One region of the Saccharopolyspora tripterygii genome, then DNA from elsewhere that is predicted to be linked to it. Evidence: riboswitches for the same ligand, from Rfam matches in the RefSeq annotation. Region 1 holds a riboswitch; the other holds the start of a gene.
The links. Region 1 has a riboswitch for glycine ahead of gcvH (glycine cleavage system protein GcvH). Riboswitches for the same ligand answer to the same signal wherever they lie in the genome.
Positions count from the first base shown of each region.

Region 1 (11,597 bases):
TCCGCAACGAACCCTCCGGGCCTGGGATTTGCACTGGGCACTGGCTCTCGTTGAGCCATTCGGAGGAGATAACGTGAGGCCATGGCTACCGATGGCGAAAGCGGGAGCTCGCGCTGGCCGCGGCGGCTCTACCAAGATGGCGAGGAGCCTGATCCTCGGTTCACGCTCGCCAACGAGCGGACCTTCCTGGCCTGGATCCGCACCGCGTTGGCGCTGATGGCCGGTGGTGTGGGCGTCGAAGCCCTCAACGCCGTGGCGGCCGAACCCAGCGACCTGCGGGTCGTGCTGGCGATCGCATTGCTCCTGGCCGGGGTTCTGTGCAGCGCAACGGCCTTCACGAGGTGGGTCGCCACCGAGCGCGCCTTGCGCCGCGGTCAGCCGCTGCCCGCGCCTCGACTCGCTCCCGCGCTGGGCTACGGGCTGGGACTGATCGGTGTGGCGGCCTGCGTGCTGCTGTTCGTGACCGGGTTCTGAGGTGAGCGAGCGCCGGCCCTGGGATCCGGGGTTGCAGATCGAGCGCACGACGCTGGCCTGGTCGCGCACGGCATTGGCGTTCACCGTGAGCCTGCTGGTGCTGCTGAAGCTGATCACGCATCAGAGCGCGACGGCGGCGATCGTCTGCGCTGTGGCGACCTTGCCGGTCAGCGGGCTGGTGGCGTGGCTGGTGTGGCGCCGCCACCAGCACAGCGAGCGTCGTCTGCGCGCACGAGCACCGCTGCCGGGCGGGGGGTTGCCCGCCGCGACAGCGGTGCTGGCGATGCTCGCCGGCGCTACCGGCTTGGTGTACGTCCTGTTCGCTTAGGCGACGCGGACGTCGATGTTGATGTTCCCGCGGACGGCGTTGGAGTACGGGCACACGGCATCCGCGGCTTCCGCGATCTGCTGAGCCTGCTCACCGGGTACGCCCGGCAGGTCGACGACCAGGGCGACGCTGAGGCCGAAGCCTCCTTCGCCATTCGATCCGATGCCGACCTCGGCGGTGACCGAGGAGCCTTCGATGTCGAGCTTCTTCTTGCGGGCCACGAGCTGCAGGGCGCTGTGGAAGCACGCCGAGTAGCCGGCCGCGAACAGCTGCTCCGGGTTGGTCGCGTCGCCGGAGCCGCCCATCTCCCTGGGGATGGCCAGTTCGAGGTCGACCAAGCCGTCGGAGGTGCGGGTTCGCCCGTTGCGGCCTTCGCCCGTCGCGGTCGCCTCCGCCGTGTACAGAACAGTCATCACTTCGTCTCCCGATTCTCGGTGACCCGGTTGGCCGCGTCGTTCAACGTGGTCGTCAGGGCTTCCAACGTGGTCCGCAGCTGCTCGACCTCACCCAGGTCCATCCCCGTCGCCGACACCATCCGCTGCGGGATGTCGCGCGCCTGCTGCCACAGGGCGCGCCCGTCCTCGGTGATCGCCACGCGAACGGACCGCTCGTCGGTCTCGCTGCGAGTGCGGACGAGCAGGTCGCGGGCCTGGAGTCGCTTCAGCAGCGGTGACAACGTTCCCGAATCGAGCCTGAGCAGCGCGCCCAGCTCCTTGACCGTCAGCGACTCGCGCTCCCGCAGCACCAACATCACCAGGTATTGCGGGTAGGTCAGGCCGATCTCGTCGAGGAACGGCCGGTAGAGGTTGGTGAAGGCCCGCGACGCGCTGTGCAGCGCGAAGCAGAGCAGCCGGTCCAGCGTCGATCCCGATTCCGTCGTCACACCGGAAACGGTAGTGCACAACTAAGTTGTGCACAACCTAATTGGCCACAACTGTTCCCTTGGAAGACGTCGGGAAGATGAACCGCGCAGGTCACAGCTACGAAGAGGCCCGAGGTGGTGACAGGAAGGTTCCCATCCTCACCCCGGGCGTCCTCAGCACTCGATGACGTTGACGGCCAAGCCGCCGCGCGCGGTCTCCTTGTACTTGACCTTCATGTCGCGGCCGGTCTCCCGCATCGTCTTCATAACCTTGTCCAAGGACACGAAGTGCGTGCCGTTGCCGCGAAGCGCCATCCGGGCAGCGGTGATCGCCTTGACCGAAGCCACGGCGTTGCGCTCGATGCACGGGATCTGCACCAGCCCGCCGATCGGATCGCAGGTGAGCCCCAGGTTGTGCTCCATCGCGATCTCCGCGGCGTTCTCCACCTGGCTCGGCGTGCCGCCGAGGACCTCGGCCAGACCCGCTGCGGCCATCGAGCACGCTGAGCCGACTTCACCCTGGCAGCCCACCTCGGCTCCGGAGATGGATGCGTTCTCCTTGAACAGAACGCCGATCGCCCCGGCCGTGAGCATGAAGCGCACCACGCCGTCCTCGTCGGCTCCGGGAACGAACCGCGCGTAGTAGTGCAGCACCGCTGGCACGATGCCCGCCGCACCGTTGGTCGGTGCGGTCACCACGCGACCGCCTGCCGCGTTCTCCTCGTTGACCGCCAGCGCGAACAGGGTGACCCATTCCATCGGGTCGTCCTGATCGGTCAGCGCCGCGGCCAACTCCGCCGCACGCCGTCGCACCTTCAGACCACCGGGCAGCTCGCCGGTGTTGCCGCATCCGTTGTCGACGCATTCCCGCATGACCCGCCAGATGTCCAGCAGGCCCGCCCGCACCGCGGATTCCTCGCGCCACGACAACTCGTTGGCCAGCATCACGCCGCTGATCGGCAGGTTGGCTTCCTCGCAGCGCAACAGCAGCTCGGCCCCGGTGTTGAAGGGAATGGGAACCGCTGTCTCATCCGCTTTGACGCGGTCCGCACCGACCGCGCCCTCGTCGACGACGAAGCCACCGCCCACGGAGTAGTAGACGGCAGAATCCAGCTCGCCGCCGTCGTTGCCGGTGGCGGTGAACCGCAGGCCGTTGGGGTGTTCCGGCAGCGACTTGCGCCGGTGCAGCACCAGGTCTCGCGCGCTGTCGAAGGGCAGCACGTGGTCTCCGCCGAGCCGCAGCAGACCACTCCCCTCGATCTCGCCGACCCGTTGCGCACCCGCCACCGGATCCACCGACTCCGGGCGATGCCCTTCCAGACCGAGAAGGACCGCGTTCGGGCTGCCGTGACCATGACCGGTCGCGCCAAGGGACCCGAACAACTCCGCTTTGACCCTGTTGACCTTGAAGATCGACCCGTTCTCGCGCAGCCTCTCGGTGAACCGCTGCGCTGCGCGCATCGGTCCCACCGTGTGCGAGCTGGACGGGCCGATCCCCACCGAGAACAGGTCGAAGACACCGATCGTCATTGATCGCCTCGCCTCGTTCCGGGTTCCCCGGGCTACTCGTTGATCAACTCGGCGTATTGCTGGGCCGTGAGGGTCGCACCGGTCTCGCTGACCCGCACCTCGATCAGCCAGCCTTCGCCGTAGGGGTCGGAGTTGACCACGGCGGGGTCGTCCACAGCGGACTCGTTGATGGTCACGACCTCGCCGGTGACGGGCGCGAACAGGTCGCTGACGGACTTGGTGGATTCGAGCTCACCACAGGCCTGACCGGATTCGATCTTGTCGCCGGTGTCGGGGAGCTGCACGAAGACGATGTCACCGAGGGCACTGGCGGCGTGCTCGGTGATGCCGATGCGAACGATCTCGCCCCGGTCCTCGATCCACTCGTGCTCTTCGGTGTAGGACAGGTTCGCGGGCAGCGACATGAGGGAGGCTCCGTAGCTGTTGGAGGGGCCGTTGCGCCCCGGTTTCGGCTGGGCCTCCCCCTCTGTTGCGGAACCTGAGAGCTTCGCCGCCGGAGCGGCTTGCACCGTGGGTGGCTTCGTCGACGTCGACGAGCGCTTTCCAGAGTCGCCTCGCCCGAGCGGTCATGGGTGCCTGAGAGTTTGCTGGGGAGTGTTGCTCCTTCGGCGCCCTGCACTGCTGGCAGAGTCTCTCCCGCACGGGGTCGATGGCCGGTATGCGATTGTCGATTTGCTCAGCAACGATAAACGGGCCAGCGAGACTGTCAATGCACATGTGATCTCTGCCGGCACGTCCTTGCCTCGAGGAGGCCCCTTCGATGCTCGACATCCGGGCACTGGTGGAGCGGGTGGGCCCGGCCCTGTTGCGCACGGTGTTCAGCCCGGAGCCCAACACGATCGCCGGCGACGTGGTCATCGCCGAACCGGATCAGCCCACGACCGCCGCAGGCGGTGACCTCGTGCTGGGGGTGGGTGTCAACGACGCCGAGCAGGCGATGCGCTTGGTGCGCGATTGCGGCGAGCAGGGCGCGGCCGCGGTGTTGCTCAAGCCGCCCGTGTCGGTGCAGAGCGCTGTTGTGGAGGCCGTGCGCACCGCTGATGTCGCCCTCGTGGAGGTTCGCCCCGGCACCGCTTGGGCGCAGCTGGTGTGGTTGATCCGCGCGGCCTTGGCAGGCGGGATCAGGCAGGCGGAGGAGAGCGGGGGCGGCGTCGCGGACCTGTTCCGCCTAGCCGACGCGGTCGCCGACGTCGTGGACGCGCCGGTGACCGTCGAGGACGCCCATTCGCAGGTGCTGGCTTACTCGGCCCGGCAAGACCTGACCGATCCGGCGCGGATCTCCACGATCATGGGCCGCAAGCAGCCGGACGACGTGCTCGCGAAGTTCCGCGCCCGCGGCACGTTCCGCCAGCTCACCAAGGGCAGCTCGGCGATCTTCGTGCCCGCTCAGCAGGACGGGACGCTGCCGCGCCTGGTGATGCCGATCCGGATGGGCGGCGAGCTGCTGGGCTCGATGTGGGCGGTGGTGCCCGGCCCCGTCTCGGAGGAACGCGCGACCGCGTTCGCCGACACCGCACCGCTGGTGGCGCTGCAGCTGCTGCGCTGGCGGGCGGTCGCCGACGTGCAGCGGCGACGATCGGCCGAGCAGGTGCGGTTGGTGCTCGACGGCAGCGAGGGCTGGCGTGCCGCAGCCAACGAACTGGCGGTCCCCCACGAGGAGCACCGCGTGATCGCCATCGAGATGGCCGCCTCCGAAGAACCGGCGGAGGGGCAGCGGCTGGCGATGTGGGAGTGGATCACGCGCGGGATCGGGCGGCGACCGCTGGTCACGGAGGTCGGCACCGTGCTGTACGCGCTGGTGCCCGACCGGGCGCGCGGCGGCGGTTGGCCGGAGCTGCGTCAGGCGTTGACCTCCCACGATCTTTCCCCTCGCCCGCTCGTAGCCGTGGGAACCTCCGTGCCGGTCACCGACGTGCCGCAGTCCCGAGCCCAAGCCGATGAGCTGATCGGCCTCCTGCGCACTGGATTGGTGCAGCAACGGGTCGCGATCTACGAGGAGTTGTGGCACCTGCTGGTCCTCAGTCGGATGGCCGGGGCCGCCGCTGATGCGGGCGCCGCGACGTTGGGACCCTTGACGGTGCTGCGCGGCCACGATCGCGCGCAGGGCACCGAGTACCAAGCGACCTTGCACGCGTGGCTGCGGTATCCCGGCGACCCCCGCCAAGCCGGCCGCGAGCTCCAGGTGCACCCGAACACCTTCCGGTACCGGATGAAGCGGATCGGGCAGCTGGTCGACGTCGACCTCGACGACCCGGACGTCCGGTCGGCCCTGCTGGTCCAGCTGCTGACCGAGAGGTGGGCGCAGCACGGGTGAGCCGGTGAGCGAACCGTCGCGGTCGCGAGCATGGGAACCGATCTGCCACTCCTGCCCCAGTCCGCCCGCACGCACGGACGTTGTGCTGGCAGAACAAACACCCCCGCCTCATCTCATGCTGTGGAAATGATGCGCCGTGCGTCACGTCGTCCGATCGTTGTTCTCACACGACGAAAGGACCCCACCGTGAAGATCGCAGTGCCTCGCGAGATCAAGAACAACGAGTACCGGGTCGCGATCACCCCGGCCGGTGTGCACGAGCTGACGGCCCGCGGTCACGACGTGTTCGTCGAGGCAGGTGCGGGTGCGGGCTCATCCATCCCGGACGAGGACTTCCTCGCTTCAGGCGCGAAGGTGCTGGCCACCGCCGACGACGTGTGGGCCGAAGGCGACCTCGTGCTGAAGGTCAAGGAGCCGATCGCGCAGGAGTACCCGCGCCTGCGCGGGGATCAGGTGCTGTTCACCTACCTGCACCTGGCCGCGTCGGCTGACCTGACCGACGCGATGCTGGCATCGGGCATCACCGGCATCGCCTACGAGACGGTCCAGACCGAAGGCGGCGGGCTGCCGCTGCTGGCCCCCATGAGCGAGGTCGCCGGGCGTCTGGCGCCGCTGGTGGGCGCGCATTCGTTGATGCGCCCCAGCGGTGGTCGCGGCGTGCTGCCGGGCGGAGTGCCGGGAGTTCACCCGGCACGCGTGGTGGTGATCGGCGGCGGCGTCGCCGGCCTCAACGCGGCTCGCGTGGCCCTGGGAATGGGTGCTGATGTAGAGCTGCTGGACACCAACGTCGACAAGCTGCGCGAGATCGACCGGGACTTCCACGGTCAGATCCGCACGGTGGCCTCGAACCGCTACGCGGTCGAGCAGGCCGTTCGCTCGGCGGACCTGGTGATCGGCGCCGTGCTGATCGCTGGAGCCAAGGCCCCGAAGCTCGTGTCCAACCACCTGGTCTCGGAGATGAAGGCGGGCAGCGTGCTGGTCGACATCGCCATCGACCAGGGCGGGTGCTTCGCCGATTCCCGTCCGACCACGCACGACGAGCCCACCTACCAGGTCCACGACTCGGTCTTCTACTGCGTGGCGAACATGCCCGGCGCGGTGCCCACCACTTCCACGCACGCGCTGACCAACGTGACCCTCCCCTACGTGCTGCGCATCGCCGATGCCGGCTGGCAGCGCGCCTGCCGCGCGGATGCGGCTCTGGCCGGCGGTCTCAACACCCACGACGGGAAGCTGGTCAACCGGGCCGTCGCCGAGGCCCACGGCCGCACTCCTCTGCCGCTGGGCGACGTCCTGGGTTGATTCGTTCCCGGGTTGTTCGCGCCACGGGCTGCGAGGAAGGCTCCCTTCCTCGCAGCCCGCTTTTCTCCCGATGACAGGAAGGTTCCCCTGCGCACGAGGCCGCAGCGTCAGGCCTGGGAATTTGCACCGGGTTGAATTCGAATTGGTTGATTCCCAACTTTAGCGAGAATGCGAATAAACCCGACATGCCCGAGAATGGGAAAGGCGCTCAAAACGGCGAATAGGGGCGGCCCGCTCAACCAGCCTGGGGGTCACCGGGAGCAGGCCGCCACTCTCAGTGTAGGCCAAGATCGCCGGTTTGCCGACGACGTGAGCGAGAGCTTCGCCGCCAATTTCCAGCCGAATCGATAACCACTCGATGGGGTGAGTCTGGTCGAGTGGCCGTGCAGGCGTGAACTCTCGATGCCGATGTCACCCATCGGAGTAACGACGGGTGACTGATCATCTGCTGCCGTCCGCCGGAAACTCCGATGCACGAAAACGCGCTGACGGGTGGGAGATAAACGTGACGGACACGGCACTGCGCAAGGCTGTTCTCGACCGGCTCGACGCCCTGGACCGAGCAGTGGGCGAAGACGCTCCCGAAGTGCTGCTACCGATTGCCCGGACGGAGCTCTATCGCTTTACCGAAGCCCTCAAAACGCTGTTAGACGACCACGAGCCGGACTCCGGTGGACGTTGCCCGTCCTGCCGGGGCACGCTCCGCCGCCGCCCCTGGCCCTGCAAGGTGTGGCAGGCGGCGCACCAGCAGTTGATCACCGAGCTATCCGGTTTTCCGGGGCGCAGGGGCGGACTTCGCCGCCAGACGCTGCGCACCCACGCTCCGCGCACCTCCGAACCCGTCGCCGTGATCAGCCAGCCGATCGTGTCCGCCACCGGTCCCGGACCGTCCGACTGGGACACCGACGAGTTCATCCGCCCCGACCTCACGACCGTTCCCCCGAGCCCGCCGCCGCTGGCCGAACAACCAGAAGCCGAGCACGGCAAGACCTACCGCGCAGCGGTCGTCGAACGCGCCTGACCTGCCGAACTCGCCCACGTCCGGTTCCCGCCTTCAGCTCCGGCCACGACGCCGCGCCCTCGCAGGTCGACCTGTCCGGCAGGATGGGGGCCATCAGGGTTGGCACACTGACGGGTGACCGGACGTGGGAGGGCGTGTGCACGACGGCAGCGGCCGCATCCACGTGCAAGGACTGAACAAGAGATTCGGTCCCGTGCACGCGGTGCAGGACCTCAGCTTCACGGTGCAGCCCGGTGCCGTCACCGGTTTCCTCGGCCCCAACGGGGCGGGGAAGACCACCGCGCTGCGCATGATCCTCGGCCTGATCACCCCTACCTCGGGCACCGCCACCATCAACGGCCTGCCGTTCGGCCGGCTGCCGAAACCGGGTGGTGTGGTCGGCGCCGTGCTCGACGCGCACGGATTCCATCCCAGCCGCACAGCGCGCCACCACCTGCGCTGCTACTCGGCTGCCATGGACGTTCCCGACGGGCAGGTCGACCGCGCGTTGGAGCTCGTCGGGCTCGCCGCCGCCGCGGACCGCAAGGCCGGGGGATTCTCGCTGGGCATGCGGCAACGCCTGGCACTGGCTACAGCGCTGCTGGGCGATCCGCAGATCCTGATCCTCGACGAACCGGCCAACGGGCTCGACCCGGAAGGCATCGCATGGCTGCGGGGCTTCCTGCACGCCTTCGCCGCGGGCGGCCGGACCGTGCTGATGTCCAGTCATTTCCTCCGGGAGATCGAGCACACCGCGGACCGGCTGGTCATCATCAGCCAAGGCCGGTGCGTCTACGACGGGCACATCGAAGAGCTCCGCGCCGCGCAGCAATCACGCGCACTGGTGCAGGCCGATTCCCCGGAAGCGCTGGTCGCCAAGGCGCAGGAGGCCGGTTACAGCGTGGAGCACCTCCCCGACGGGCGGCTGGCCGTGCTCGGCGCCGACTCCCGCACCGTCGCAGACCTCGCGCTGCAAGCGGGCGTCGCGCTCTACGCGATGCAGGACGAGCGCGTCGACTTGGAGCAGTTGTTCTTCCGACTCACCCACGGCCAGTTCGCGGGGCTGGCGCAACACGCGCCGCCGACACCGGAGATGTGGGCACGGCCGGGCGAGGGCGGGGGCATGTGATGATCGGGCTGATCAAGGCCGAGTACCGGAAGATCTTCACCACGAGCCTGTGGTGGGCGCTGCTGATCCCCGTGGTGGTGCTGGGATTCGGCGCGGGCTGGTTGGGCACCGCGTTCGGCGGGATCATCGACATGGTCGAAGAGCTCAGCGCCTCGCTGCCGCTGGGCTTGCTCGCGGTCGCGCTGTCGACGAACTTCGGAACGATCTTCGCGCTGCTGTTCGGAGCCATGGCCTTCGCAGGCGAGTTCCGCGCCAAGACCATCACCACGACGTACCTGACCGCCAACCCGCGCAGCGGCGTGCTGTGGGCGAAGTTGATCGTCTACGCGGGCGGCGGGGTCATCTACGGGTTGACCAACGTCCTGTTCGCGAGCCTCGGCGCGCTGCTCGGCACCGGTCAGGACATGGGCAACTTCGGTGGGTTCGGCAGCTGGCTCAGCGTGGGCGGCGCGGGCGTGCTGTCGATGGTGCTGTGGACGCTGCTCGGGGTCGGGTTCGGTGCGCTGATCGCCAACTCCGTGCTGGTCGTCATCCTGCCGCTGGTCTACAAGTTCGTCGTCGAGTTCATCCTGTCGATCAGCCTGGCCGACACCGCGGTGTCGGGCCTCGGTCCCTACCTGCCGGGCGCGGCGGGCAACGGCATCGTGTCCAACCTGGCCGTTCCGCTGTTCGTCTCCGCTGTCGCGGGTGCGGACGAACCGAACACACCGCGCGTGGCCTTCGAACTCCTGCACTTGTTCTTCGGCGGCACCTACGGCCACCCGTGGTGGGCGAGCCTGTTGACGTTCCTCGGCTACACCGCGGTGTTCGTGGCCGGCGGCTGGTTCGTGGGAACGCGGCGAGACGTGGCGTGAGGTGAGGAAGGGAACCTTTCTGCCAGACCGGCCGTCGGCGAAATGGCAGAAAGGTTCCCTTCCTCACTCGTTGGCGCCGGTCACACCGCAGCATTGGCGGTGCTGCGGCGTCGGTGCCGCCGCCTAACCTGGCGGGGTGAGCGACTCCGAGAATCCCCGCCGTTCCTCCGGCGGCTGGATCCGTCGCCTCTTCGCCGCTTGTCGGCGCCACCCGGTCGCACTGGTGTTGGCGTTGGGCGCCTCCGTGACCGCGGTGGGGTTGGAGGCGCTGGTTCCGCTGCTGACCAAGCTCGCGGTCGACGACGCCGTGGCGCGCAGCACCGAGCGGCTGTGGTGGATCGTGGTCCTGCTGCTGGTTCTGGGCGCCTTCCGGTTCGGCGCGGCCTTCGTCCGCCGCTACAGCGCCGGACAACTGGCCCTCAACGTGCAGCACGACCTGCGGCGGGCCGTTTTCGCCGCGATGCAGCGCCTGGACGGAGGCAAGCAGGACGCCCTGCGCACCGGGCAGGTCGTGTCCCGTTCGATCAGCGACCTGCAGCTCGTGCACTCGTTGCTGTCGATGCTGCCGCTGGCGGCCGGGACTGCCGTGCTGGCGGTTTTCGCGATCACAGCGATGCTGTTCCTCTCGCCGCTGCTCACCCTCGTGGCGCTGATCGTGTCGCCGTTGATCGCGGTGGTCACGGCGCGCAGCAAGAAGAGGTTGTTCCCCGCCACGTGGTCGGCTCAGCAGCGCGCGGCCGATATCGCTCAGCACGTCGAGGAAACCGTCACCGGCGTGCGGGTGGTCAAGGGCTTCGGCCAGGAGGAGCGCGAGGTCGGCCGACTGGAGTCCCGGGCGCGGAGGTTGTTCGCCGAGCGGCTGCGCGCGGCGCGGATGACGTCCCTGCCCACGGCGAGCCTGGCGACGCTGCCCGCGGCAGGCCAGGTGGGCGTGCTGGGTCTGGGCGGCTGGCTGGTGTTCCAGGGCCAGGTGAGCTTGGGAACCTTCGTCGCATTCGCCGGCTACGTGGCGATGCTGTCGGGGCCGGCTCGAATGCTCTCCAGCGTGGTGATCCAAGCCCAGCTGGCGCGGGCCGGGGTCGAGCGAATCCACGAACTCACCGACTCCCAGCCGGAGGTCGTGGAGAAGCCCGATGCCCGTTCGCTGCCAGAAGGTCCGTTGGAGGTCCGTCTGGACGGGGTCGGGTTCGGTTACACCCGTGACCAGCCGGTCTTGCGGGAAGTCGACCTGCACGTGAGCCCGGGCGAGACGGTCGCGCTGGTGGGTCCGGCCGGCTCGGGGAAGTCCACGGTGTCGCTGTTGCTGCCCCGCTTCTACGACGCGCACTCGGGCCGGCTCGCGATCTGCTCCGCCGACACCGGGGAGACCTTCGACATCCGCGATCTGCGGCTGGGTTCGCTGCGCAGCGCGGTGGGCGTGGTCTTCGAGGAAGCGTTCCTGTTCTCCGACACGATTCGCGGCAACATCGCCTACGGACGTTCCGGCGCCAGCGATGAGGACGTGATTGCCGCGGCCAAGGGTGCGGAAGCGCACGAGTTCATCACCAGCCTCCCGGACGGGTACGACACGACCGTCGGTGAGCGCGGTCTGACGCTCTCCGGTGGTCAACGCCAACGCGTTGCGCTGGCCAGGGCTTTGCTGTCGGACCCGCGGGTTCTGGTGCTCGACGACGCGACGTCGGCGGTCGATCCGGCGACGGAGGCCGCCATCCACGACACGCTGCGTTCGGTGACCGCGCAGCGCACCACGTTGCTCATCGCGCACCGCCGCTCGACGCTGGGGCTGGCCGACCGGATCGCGGTG
Region 1 covers NZ_BAAGZP010000020.1:252,794-264,390, reverse strand. The annotation lists gene ACYVF3_RS17155 (YidH family protein) at 82-474, shown strand; gene ACYVF3_RS17150 (DUF202 domain-containing protein) at 476-802, shown strand; gene ACYVF3_RS17145 (organic hydroperoxide resistance protein) at 799-1,215, opposite strand; gene ACYVF3_RS17140 (MarR family winged helix-turn-helix transcriptional regulator) at 1,215-1,685, opposite strand; gene ACYVF3_RS17135 (L-serine ammonia-lyase) at 1,839-3,194, opposite strand; gene gcvH (glycine cleavage system protein GcvH) at 3,227-3,598, opposite strand; glycine riboswitch at 3,651-3,747, opposite strand; glycine riboswitch at 3,748-3,843, opposite strand; gene ACYVF3_RS17125 (PucR family transcriptional regulator) at 3,955-5,508, shown strand; gene ald (alanine dehydrogenase) at 5,695-6,810, shown strand; gene ACYVF3_RS17115 (hypothetical protein) at 7,316-7,831, shown strand; gene ACYVF3_RS17110 (ABC transporter ATP-binding protein) at 7,956-8,939, shown strand; gene ACYVF3_RS17105 (ABC transporter permease) at 8,939-9,793, shown strand; gene ACYVF3_RS17100 (ABC transporter ATP-binding protein) at 9,930-11,597, shown strand, end outside.

Region 2 (11,597 bases), on a different contig from region 1:
CCATCCGGGCGAGGCCGATCAGCGCGTTGAGGTTCGCGCCGTCGACGTAGACCTGGCCGCCCGCGTCGTGCACCAGCCCGCAGACCTCGCGCACGGTGTCCTCGTAGACGCCGTGAGTCGACGGGTAGGTGATCATGATCGCGGCGAGGTCCTGCGCGTGCTTCTCGGTGAGCTCGCGCAGGTGGTCCATCTCGACGTTGCCGGCCTCGTCGCAGCGGACCACGACCACGCGCATGCCCGCCATGACCGCGCTGGCCGCGTTGGTGCCGTGCGCGCTCGCCGGGATGAGGCAGACCTCGCGATCGGTCTCACCACGGCTGTGGTGGTAGGCGCGGATGGCCAGTAGACCCGCGAACTCGCCCTGGCTGCCCGCGTTGGGCTGCAGGCTGACCGCGTCGTAACCGGTGACCTCCGCCAGCCATTCCTGCAGGTCGGAAACCACCTTGAGCAGTCCCTCGGCGTCCTGGGCGGGCGCGAAGGGGTGCAGCGAGGAGAACTCGGGCCAGGTGATCGGCTCCATCTCGGCGGTCGCGTTGAGCTTCATCGTGCAGGAACCCAGCGGGATCATGCTGCGGTCCAGCGCGATGTCCTTGTCCGAGAGCTGCCGCAGGTAGCGCAGCAGCGAGGTCTCCGAGCGGTGCGTGCGGAACACCGGGTGCGTCAGGTACTCCGAGGTGCGCGCCAGGGCCGAGGGCAGCGCGTCTGCGGTCTCGGCGTCGAGCGCGTCGACCTCGCCCGCGCTGACGCCGAAGGCCTCCCACACCGCGGCCAGGTGGGCGCGGGTGGTGGTTTCGTCGCAGCTGATGCCCACGTGGTCGGAGTCCACCCGGCGCAGGTTGATGCCGCCGCGGCGGGCCGCCGCCAGCACCTCGTCGGCCCGACCCGGAACCTTGGCGAGCACGGTGTCGAAGAACTCGCCGTGCACGACCTCCACGCCGCCCCGGCGCAGCTGCTCGGCGAGCACGCTGGCCATCCGGTGCGCGCGGGTCGCGATCGCCTTCAGCCCGTCCGGACCGTGGTAGACCGCGTACATGGACGCCACGACCGCCAGCAGGACCTGCGCGGTGCAGATGTTGCTGGTGGCCTTCTCGCGGCGGATGTGCTGCTCGCGGGTCTGCAGCGCGAGCCGGTAGGCCTGGTTGCCCTCGGTGTCGACGCTGACGCCGACCAGACGGCCGGGCAGCTGCCGCTCCAGGCCCTTAGCCACGGCCATGAACCCGGCGTGCGGGCCGCCGAAGCCCATCGGGACGCCGAAGCGCTGGGTGCTGCCCACGACCACGTCGGCGCCGAGATCGCCGGGCGAGCGCAGCAGCGTCAGCGCCAGCAGGTCGGAGGTCACCACGACCTTCGCGCCCCGCTCGTGGATCTGCGCGATCAGCGCCTCGGGGTCGTGCACGGCGCCGGACGCGCTCGGGTAGGACAGCAGCGCGCCGAAGAACTCGCCCTCGGGCAGCTCACCGGAGCTCAGGTCGGCCACCACGATCTCGATGCCCAGCGGCTCCGCGCGGGTCTCGATGACGGCGATGGTCTGCGGCAGCGTGTCGGCGTCGACCAGGAACCGCGGCGACTTGGACTTGCCCGCGCGCCGCACCAGGGTCATGCCCTCGGCCGCCGCCGTCGCCTCGTCCAGCATCGAGGCGTTGGAGACCTGCATCCCGGCGAGGTCGGCGACCATGGTCTGGAAGTTCAGCAGCGCTTCGAGCCGGCCCTGCGAGATCTCCGGCTGGTAGGGCGTGTAGGCGGTGTACCAGGCCGGGCTCTCCAGCACGTTGCGCAGGATCACCGGCGGCGTGACCGTGCCGTAGTAGCCCAGGCCGATCATCTCGGTGTGCGGGCTGCAGCGGCCGGCGAGCTCGCGCAGCTCGGCGAGCGCCTCGGTCTCGGTGGCGGGCTCCGGCAGCGCCAGCTGCAGGTCACCCTCGCGAATGGTGTCCGGGACGGCCTTCTGACCCAGTTCCTCCAGGGAGCCGACGCCGATGACGTCGAGCATGCGGGCCAGTTCGGCGGGCATCGGCCCGACGTGGCGGTCAGCGAACGGCCTGCCGTGCTCCAGCGCGGCCAGAGGAATGCGGTCGTGCGTCGCGTCGGTCATCGCCAAAACCTCAATCTTCGCGGCGAACAAAAGGGCGGCAGCGGTTGCTGCTCTCCCCCTCTGTCACTGTTCGCGCTACGAACGCCTGAGAGCTTCACCCGGCGGGACCGGGCTTGCACCGTCGGCGGGGCCCACCTGGAGGTGTGCCCTCTTTCCAGAGGTATCTCGCCCGTGCGGTCCATGTGGCCTGAGAGGTTGTCGGGGAGAGTTGCTCCTTCGGCGCCGGTCCCTCAACCAGGACCGGACTCTCCCGCACGGGGTCGACGATGGCGCTCAGAGTACCCGATCAACAAGGTCTATCGAGCCATCAATGTCGCCTACCGCACACATGGCGGCCGGCGGTCGTTCAGCCGGTCTCCGCCTGGCGGTCGCGGCGGCGGGCCGCGAGCTCGTCGTTGATCGCCGACTCGATGTTGACGCCACCGTCGGCGCGCTCGGCCGGGAACTCGTGGATGGTTCCGCTGATCTCGCGCATCGCACCGCTGACCGCGATGCCGAACACGCCCTGGCCGCCCTGGAGCAGATCGACCACCTCCTCGGCGGAGGTGCACTCGTAGACCGTGGTGCCGTCGCTGAACAGCGTCAGCTTCGCCAGGTCCGACACGCCGCGCTTGCGCAGGTGCTCCACCGCGACCCGGATGTTGTGCAGCGAGACCCCGGTGTCGAGCAGGCGCTTGACGACCTTGAGCACCAGGATGTCCTTGAACGAGTACAGCCGCTGCGAGCCGGAGCCCGCCGCTCCTCGTATGGACGGGCCGACCAGCTTGGTGCGGGCCCAGTAGTCCAGTTGCCGGTAGGTGATGCCCGCGATCTGGCAGGCCGCCGGCCCGCGGTAACCGACCAGCTCGTCCGGGGCAGAGGCGTCGGGGAACAGCTCACCCTGCTCCGCAGCATCCGAACTTGCTGCTTCCTCCACCACGCCTGCCTCCCCTCGTCCGGCCCGAAGCCGACGACGACGATCACCAGCGCCCGGACCGTTGGCGATCCGGGGCCGCGAAGCCGTGTACCGGCTGAATCACACCGGGGCAATTCGCGTACGTCCGAAGGTATGCCCGCTCAGCAGGCGGGTCAACGCGACGCGCGGACCGCGCGCGCTCTCGATCCCGGTGCGACGGATCCGGCCCCCGGGTGCTGTGAGCAACCGGGGGCCGGAGTGGTCTGTTCAGCGCAGGAGTCCGCCGCGGGGCTCAGGTGTCGGCACCGCGGAAGTCCTCCGGCGAGACGGAGTCGAGGAACTCGCGGAACTTCTCGACCTCGTCCTCCTGCTCGTCCGGGATGATCAGTCCCGCCTCCTCGAGAACGGATTCGTCGGCGTGGATCGGCACTCCGATGCGCAAGGCCAGCGCCACCGAATCGCTCGGCCGCGCGGACACCCGCACGTCCCCGTCGAACACAAGCTCGGCGAAGAAGGTGCCCTCCTGCAGGTCGGTGATCCGCACCTGCTCCAGGTCACGCCCCAGGGCTCCGATGACGTCCTTGAGCAGGTCGTGGGTGAGCGGCCGCTGCGGCCGCACGCCCTGCTGCTCCAGCGCGATCGCGGTGGCCTCGACCGACCCGATCCAGATCGGCAGGTAGCGCTCACCATCGGACTCGCGCAACAGCAGGATCGGCTGGTTGGCTGGTAGTTCAACTCGCACGCCGACGACGCGCATCTCACTGCTCATCGTCACATCGCCTCCTCCAGCGCGCCGTAGCGTGACATCCCCGTCGAGGGTCCCGCACCGACGCCTCCGACGCTACCCGCGATACGGCGGACACGCCCTTCCATCGGCGGTCCGAGCGGACCACCACCATCGCGGTCGTTGAAGTCGGGGCCCACGGCCCGGACCGCTGGCGAGCTCGTCGTTGAGCATTACCAGCACGATACACCGCGCAGAGCCTCGCCGAAGTCGTCGGAAGGCCCTGCTGCGCGGTGAAAACCGCTCGTGGCCCCGGGAAATTCCCGGCCGGGAGGAGCGCCTCCGCACGCAGGCGGCGCAGCTGCCTCATGCGTCAGCGGGGCGACGCCTCACGGCGCCGCCCCGCTGACGGGTGTGAAAAGCCCGGTTCGACGGCCTCAGCGGCCGCCCTGGCCCCCATCGATCGGCCCGGTCAGGAACACCAGGCGGAACTTCCCGATCTGGACCTCGTCGCCGTTGGCCAGCACCGAGGTGTCCACCGGTTCCCGGTTCACGTAGGTGCCGTTGAGGCTGCCCACGTCGACCACCACGAAGTCGTTGCCCTCGCGGCGGAACTCGGCGTGCCGCCGGGAAACCGTCACGTCATCCAGGAAGATGTCGCTGTCCGGGTGCCGGCCTGCGCTGGTGGTCTCCCGGTCGAGCAGGAACCGCGAGCCCGCGTTCGGGCCGCGCTTGACCACCAGCAGGGCGGAACCTGCCGGCAGCGCATCGACCCCGGATGCGGAGGCGGGTTCCGGGGCCGCGCTCTCGGTGCTCTCCTGCTCCGAGAGGAAGGGCCGGAAGACCGAGGTGGTCTCCGGTGACTGCTCCGGCGGAACGTCGCCGAAGCCGCTGTTTTGGCTCACCTGAGCTCTCCCTTACGCGGATAGATCGTGCCAAGTATGCGCCCAAGGTACCGTGCCTGGACAGCCTCGGAACCAGCGACTCCCGTCATCGTCCCACGACGCGGCCGGTCCAGACGATCATCCCTGGTCGATCAGGTTCTGGTAACCCTCGGCGTCGAGCAGACCGGCCAGCTGGTCCGGGTCGGCGAGCCGGACCTCCACCATCCAGCCCTCCCCCGCGGCGTCCGAGTTGACCAACTCCGGCTGGTCCTCCAGCGCGGGGTTGCCTGCCGTGACCTCACCGGTCACCGGGGCGTAGAGGTCGGAGACGCTCTTGGTCGACTCCACCTCGCCCATCGACTCCCCCGCGGCGACCTGCTGCCCCACGTCGGGGAGCTGCACGAACACCACGTCGCCGAGCTGCTGCTGGGCGTAGTCGGTGATGCCGATGCGCACCGTGTCCTCGCTGATGCGCTGGACCCATTCGTGCTCTTCGGTGTACTTGATCTCCGGGGCCGCCACGGTGGTCCCGCCTTTCGTCCGCTGTGTGCAAGATGCCGAGTGATCGGCGCGGCGAGCGTATTCACCGGCCGCCGAAAGCCGCAAGACGACGCGCAGCGCGATCAGGTGCGTGCGCGGGTCCCGCGCACGGCGGCGATGACCTGGGCCAGGTAGAGCACGCCCGCCCACAGGTACAGCGCGCCGCCCCAGGCGGTGAAGGCGTAGGCGATCGGGCGCACCACGTCGGCCCCGGTGAAGTCGTCCTGCACCAGCAGGAGCAGGGGGAACGCGTACATCAGGCAGAAGGTGGCGGCCTTGCCCAGGTAGTGCACCTCGGGCGGCTCGTAGCCGTGCCAGCGCAGCACGGGCAGGCACAGCGTGAGCACGACGTCGCGGACCACGAGGGCGACGGCCATCCACCACGGGATGACGTCGCGCAGCACGAAGGCGATCAGGGTGGCCACGATGTAGAGCCGGTCGGCGGCGGGGTCGAGGAGTTCGCCGATGCGGCTGTACTGGTTGAGCCAGCGGGCGAGCTTGCCGTCGAGCCAGTCGGTGGCGCCGCTGATCACCAGGACCAGCAGGGCGAGCAGGTCGGCTTGCGGTCCGAGCAGCAGCCAGAGGAACACCGGCACGCCGGCCAGGCGGATCACGCTGAGCAGGTTCGGCAGCGTCCACCACGGGTCGGCCCAGACGTCGCGGGCGACCTCGCGGATCCGGTCCAGGCCCGGATCTCCCGGCCCCGGGTGGTCCAGCTCGCCCTCGGCCCGCGGCCCGCTCGTGGTGTTTTCCGTGGTGCGCTCGGCGTCCTGCACCACGAGCCTCCCCTGAATGGTTGTGCGCACGGCCCCGCAACGGGTGCACACCTGTGCATCCTGACCGGATCAGGGTCTCATATCGCCAGCGCAACCCACTTGGCGGCCAGCCGGAGCCGGGACACCCTGCGCCGCAGGAAGACACACGTGCGGCTCAGCCGCGAGTGCGGCTCCACCCCCGGCGGCACAACTCGGCATCGGTCAGGAACCGGGCTCGGCCGCGATCGTCCACGCCCGCCCAGCGGGCGCCCGCGGTTCCCTCTCGGACGTAGGAGTGGCCGCCGCTCCAGACCACGCTGCACGGCGCGGTGGGAAGGTCGTTCGGCTCTTCGACGGTCGCCAGTGCCCTGGGAGGCTGTGCCGGTTCCATCATGCTCATATTTCGTAGCACCTCCGATTCATTTGTCGGCGCGGGACACCTGGGTGTTAGCCCGGCCATCGGCTCGACACCGAGTGTGGGGCCTGGAAGTCGTGCCAGCGCGCCGGAAACGCACCCGCTGCGCCCAGCGGCGGCGCGGCGTCGCCGAATGCGCATGCGGATGCAGCGCGACCGAACTCCCGCTGACCGGTCCGGCCGAACGCGTTCGCTCATGACGAACGCGTTCGGCCCAGGACGGCCGCGGGCAGCTCTGGCGCGAAGATCGGATCTGGGGTACGACACAGGCGTTGTCACAGCGGACGCGGGAGGTAGTCGGTCGATGGGTGAGTACGCGGAGAACTACCAGCGGAGCCTGACCGACCGCGAGGGTTTCTGGCTCGACGCGGCGCGCGCGATCGACTGGGACCGCGAGCCGACCCGGGCGCTGGACGACTCCGCCGCCCCGATGTACCGGTGGTTCCCGGACGGCGAGCTCAACACCTGCTTCAACGCGCTGGACCGGCACGTGCGCGACGGCCGGGGCGAGCAGCCCGCGCTGATCTGGGACTCGGCGATGTCCGGTGTCGTGCGGACCTGGACCTACCGGGAGCTGCTGGACCGGGTCGCCCGCTTCGCGGGTGCGCTGCGGGCGCAGGGCGTGAACAAGGGCGACCGGGTCGTGCTCTACCTGCCGATGATCCCCGAGGCCGCGGTCGCGATGCTGGCGTGCGCGCGGATCGGGGCCGTGCACTCGGTGGTCTTCGGCGGCTTCGCGCCCAAGGAGCTCGCGGCCCGCATCGACGACGCGCTGCCCACCGTCATCGTGGCGGCGTCCTGCGGCCTGGAGCCCAACCGGGTCGTGGAGTACAAGCCGATCGTCGACGAAGCGCTGAGCCAGACCGAGCACCAGCCCGGCAAGGTCATCGTGTTCCAGCGCGAGCAGGCGCGAGCCGAGCTCGGCCCGCGCGATGTCGACTGGGAGGACGCGGTGGCCTCGGCCGAGCCGGCCGACTGCGTCCCGGTGGCGGCCACCGACCCGCTCTACGTCCTCTACACCTCGGGGACCACGGGCAAGCCCAAGGGCGTGGTGCGCGACAACGGCGGGCACGCGGTGGCGCTGCGGTGGTCGATGACCAACATCTACGACATCTCACCCGGCGAGGTCTTCTGGACCGCCTCCGACGTGGGCTGGGTGGTCGGCCACTCCTACATCGTCTACGCGCCGCTGCTGACCGGGGCGACGACGGTGGTCTACGAGGGCAAGCCGGTGGGAACCCCGGACGCGGGCGCGTTCTGGCGGGTCATCGCGCAGCACCGGGCCAAGGCGCTGTTCACCGCGCCGACGGCGCTGCGCGCGATCAAGCGCGTCGACCCGGACGGCGCGCAGCTCGCCGAGCACGACATCTCCTGCCTGGAAACGCTGTTCCTGGCCGGTGAGCGGCTGGATCCGGAGACCTACCACTGGGCGGCCGAGAAGCTGGGCGTGCCGGTGATCGACCACTGGTGGCAGACGGAGACGGGCTGGCCGATCTGCGCGAACCTGCGCGGGCTGGAACCGATGCCGGTCAAGCCGGGTTCGCCGACGGTGCCGGTACCGGGCTACGAGATCGAGGTGCTGGACCAGGCGGGCAACCCGCTGCCTCCCGAGACCGACGGGGCGATCTGCCTGAAGCTGCCGCTGCCGCCGGGCACGCTGCCGACGTTGTGGGGCGACGACGCGCGTTTCCACGAGTCGTACCTGTCGCGCTACGAGGGCTACTACCTCACCGGCGACAACGGCTACGTCGACGCCGACGGGTACGTGTTCGTCATGGGCCGCACCGACGACGTGATCAACGTGGCGGGTCACCGGTTGTCGACGGGGTCGATGGAGGCGGTGCTGGCGGCGCATCCCGCGGTGGCCGAGTGCGCGGTGATCGGCGTTCGCGACGAGCTCAAAGGCCAAGTGCCGCGCGGGTTCGTGGTGCTCAAGTCCGGTGTGGACATCGCACCCGAGACGCTGCGCGACGAACTGGTGGCTGCGGTGCGCGACCAGATCGGCCCGGTGGCGGCGTTCCGCGACGTCTCCGTCGTCGACGGGCTGCCCAAGACCCGCTCGGGCAAGATCCTCCGCAAGTCGATGCGCGAGATCGCCGATCGCGGCGACACGAACGTGCCCTCCACCATCGAGGACCCCTCGGTGCTCGACACCCTGCGCCCGTCGCTGCGCGGCGAGGGCTGACCCCTACCGCCTGCGGATCCCGTCGAGGAGGAAGGCGGTGCGGCGGTCGTAGTCCTCCCGGCGGGGACGAGGACCGTGCTTGAGCGCGAGCGCGTTGTCGTGCACGAGCGCGCGCAGGTCGTCCGCGGTGAACTCCGCGCGCACCGCGCCCGAGACGCGGCCCGACGCGATGAGCTCGTCGTTGATCTCGCTCCCGATCCGGCAGATCTCCACCAGGCTCTGCGCCTCGGGGTACACCTGCAGCAGGGCGTCATTGGCGGCGGGCTGGCGGTGCTGGAGATCGCGGATCGCGGTGAGGTAGTGCGCGACCCGCTCCCAGGGATCGTCGATGGCGCGCGTGCGGTCGATGATGTCGCGCAGCTCGACGGAGACGACCTCTTCGATGACGGCGTCGATGAGGCCGATCCGCCCGCCGAACCGGTTGAAGATCGTCGCCTTGCTCACGCCTGCCGCCTGGGCGACCTCCTCCAGCGGCACGGTGAGGCCCCGCCCCTGGAAGGCGTCGATCGCGGCGCGCCGGATCTGGTCGGCGTTGCGCCGGGCGTCGGCGCGCAGCCGTGGTGTTGAAGGCGCTCCACCGCTCATCCCAGCACCGTCCCTCGCCGTCGCGACCCCAAGTTGACTCGGTCGGTCATCTTACCTACGGTCGCGACCAGAACGAAAGTGACCCAGTTGGTCAACTTAGCGAGCGGAAGGGCAGGACCATGATCGTCGTCACCGGTGCCACCGGGGGGTTGGGCGGCGCGACCGTCGAACACCTCCTCCAGCGCCTGCCCGCCGAGCGGGTCGGCGTCAGCGTCCGCGACCCCCGCAGAGCCGGTCACCTCGCCGACCGCGGAGTGCGCGTGCGGCGGGGCTCCTACGAGGAACCCGCCTCACTGCGGGACTCGTTCGAGGGTGCGGACCAGGTGCTGCTGGTGTCCGGCAACGACCCGACGGCCGATCTCGTCGAGCTGCACGGCAACGCGATCGAGGCCGCCGTCGCCGCCGGCGTCCAGCGGGTGATCTACACCGGCCAGCACGCCGCCACCCCGGACAACCCCTACCCGGCGTCGCAGATCCACGTCGCCACCGAGGCCATGCTCGCCGACTCCGGGCTCGCCTGGACGTCCCTGCGCAACGCCGCTTACGGCCCGCTGGACGTGGTGCTGGGCCCGTGGTCGCAGACCGGGGAGGTCGCTCAGCCCGCCGACGGCCCGGTGCCCTACACCGACCGCGCGGACATCGCGGAGGCGACGGCAGCCGTGCTGGCCGGCGAACACCACCGCGACGGGCCGGTCACGCTCACCGCTGCGACCGCCGTCACCTTGGGCGATCTCGCCGAGATCACCTCCGAGCTCACCGGTCGCGCCGTCGAGCGCGTCGTGGTGGACGACGAGCAGTGGATCGCCGACGAGGTCGCGAACGGCACGCCGCCGGAGGCGGCCGAGTTCATGCTCAGCTGGCACCGGGCGACCCGCGCCGGGCACTTCGCGCACACCGACCCGCTGCTGCCCGAACTCCTCGGACGACAGCCCCGCACGGTCGCCGAGCGGCTCGCGGAGGCCTTCACCGCGTGATCCGCGCCCGACTGCGCGGGTACGGCTAGTCCGTTACGTCCGTTCGGGCGCTTCCGCGGAGTGTTTTGGTCTATACCTTTATGGTCACCGTTCCCCCGAGAATGGAGCCACGACGATGAGCGCACGACCCCGATCGAGGGCGGCGAGGGCCGGAATGGCCGTCGTCGCCGGAGCTCTGCTGGCCGCCGGAACAGCGGTTCCGGCAGGCGGTGATCCCGCACCCCCGGCCTCCGCGATGGACACCATCGTGCCCGCCCCGGAGTCGGTGACGCCGAACCCCGCTGCGGACTTCGAGCTCTCCGAGCAGACCGCGATCCTGGCGCCCGGCGAGGCCGCCGGGGTCGGCGAGTACCTGGCCGGCGTGCTGCGGCCCTCGACCGGGTTCCCCGTGCCGGTCAACCCCGCGCTGGCGGGCACCGGTGACATCGCGCTGGCGCTGGACGGCGATCCCGCGCTCGGCCCGGAGGGCTACCGGCTGCAGGTCGCCGACGACGCGGTGCAGGTGCACGCCACGAGCCCGGACGGGCTGTTCAACGCCGTGCAGACGCTGCGGCAGCTGCTGCCCGCGGGCATCGAGAGCGCGACCGCGCAGCCCGGCCCGTGGACGATGCCCGGGGGCGAGATCACCGACAAGCCCCGGTTCGGGCACCGCTCGGCGCAGCTCGATCCGGCGCGGCACTTCTTCACCGTCGACATGGTCAAGCGCTACATCGACCAGATCGCCAAGTACAAGATCAACAAACTGCACCTGCACCTGACCGACGACCAGGGCTGGCGGCTGCAGATCAACAGCTGGCCGCGGTTGACCGAGGTCGGCGCGCAGACCGAGGTCGGCGGCACGCCGGGCGGGTTCTACACGCAGCAGGACTACAGCGAGATCGTCGATTACGCCGCCTCCCGGCACATCACGGTGATCCCCGAGCTCGACATGCCGGGCCACACCAACGCCGCGCTGTCGTCCTACGCGGAGCTCAACTGCGACGGCGTCGCCCCGCCGCCCTACACCGGCATCGAGGTCGGGTTCAGCTCGCTGTGCGTGAACTCCGACATCACCTACACGTTCGTCGAGGACGTCATCCGCGAGCTGGCGGCACTGACCCCCGGCCCCTACCTGCACATCGGCGGCGACGAGGCGCACTCCACCACCGACGAGGACTACGTCGCCTTCATGTCGAAGGTGCTGCCGCTGGTGGAGAAGTACGGCAAGAAGCCGCTCGGCTGGCACGAGTACGCCAAGGCCGCCCCGGAAGGTGACGCGGCACTGCAGTTCTGGGGCACCACCAACGGCGACCCGCTGCTCAACGAGGGCATCGCGCGCGGCAACAAGGTCCTGGCCTCGCCGGCGAACAAGTCCTACATGGACATGAAGTACGACGAGAACACGCCGCTGGGCCTGCAGTGGGCCGGTTTCATCGAGGTCGCCGACGCCTACGGCTGGGACCCCGCCGACCACCTGCAGCTCCCGGAGGAGTCGATCCTCGGCGTGGAGGCACCGATGTTCAGCGAGACCCTCGAAACCTCGCAGCACATCGAGTTCATGGCCTTCCC
Region 2 covers NZ_BAAGZP010000034.1:54,572-66,168, reverse strand. The annotation lists gene gcvP (aminomethyl-transferring glycine dehydrogenase) at 1-2,092, opposite strand, end outside; glycine riboswitch at 2,257-2,355, opposite strand; gene ACYVF3_RS24135 (MerR family transcriptional regulator) at 2,439-3,011, opposite strand; gene ACYVF3_RS24130 (bifunctional nuclease family protein) at 3,280-3,756, opposite strand; gene garA (glycogen accumulation regulator GarA) at 4,149-4,616, opposite strand; gene gcvH (glycine cleavage system protein GcvH) at 4,734-5,117, opposite strand; gene ACYVF3_RS24115 (CDP-alcohol phosphatidyltransferase family protein) at 5,219-5,914, opposite strand; gene ACYVF3_RS24110 (hypothetical protein) at 6,066-6,284, opposite strand; gene ACYVF3_RS24105 (propionyl-CoA synthetase) at 6,610-8,490, shown strand; gene ACYVF3_RS24100 (TetR/AcrR family transcriptional regulator) at 8,494-9,075, opposite strand; gene ACYVF3_RS24095 (NAD(P)H-binding protein) at 9,195-10,049, shown strand; gene ACYVF3_RS24090 (beta-N-acetylhexosaminidase) at 10,165-11,597, shown strand, end outside.
Region 2: another riboswitch for glycine. It lies ahead of gcvP (aminomethyl-transferring glycine dehydrogenase); the one in region 1 lies ahead of gcvH (glycine cleavage system protein GcvH).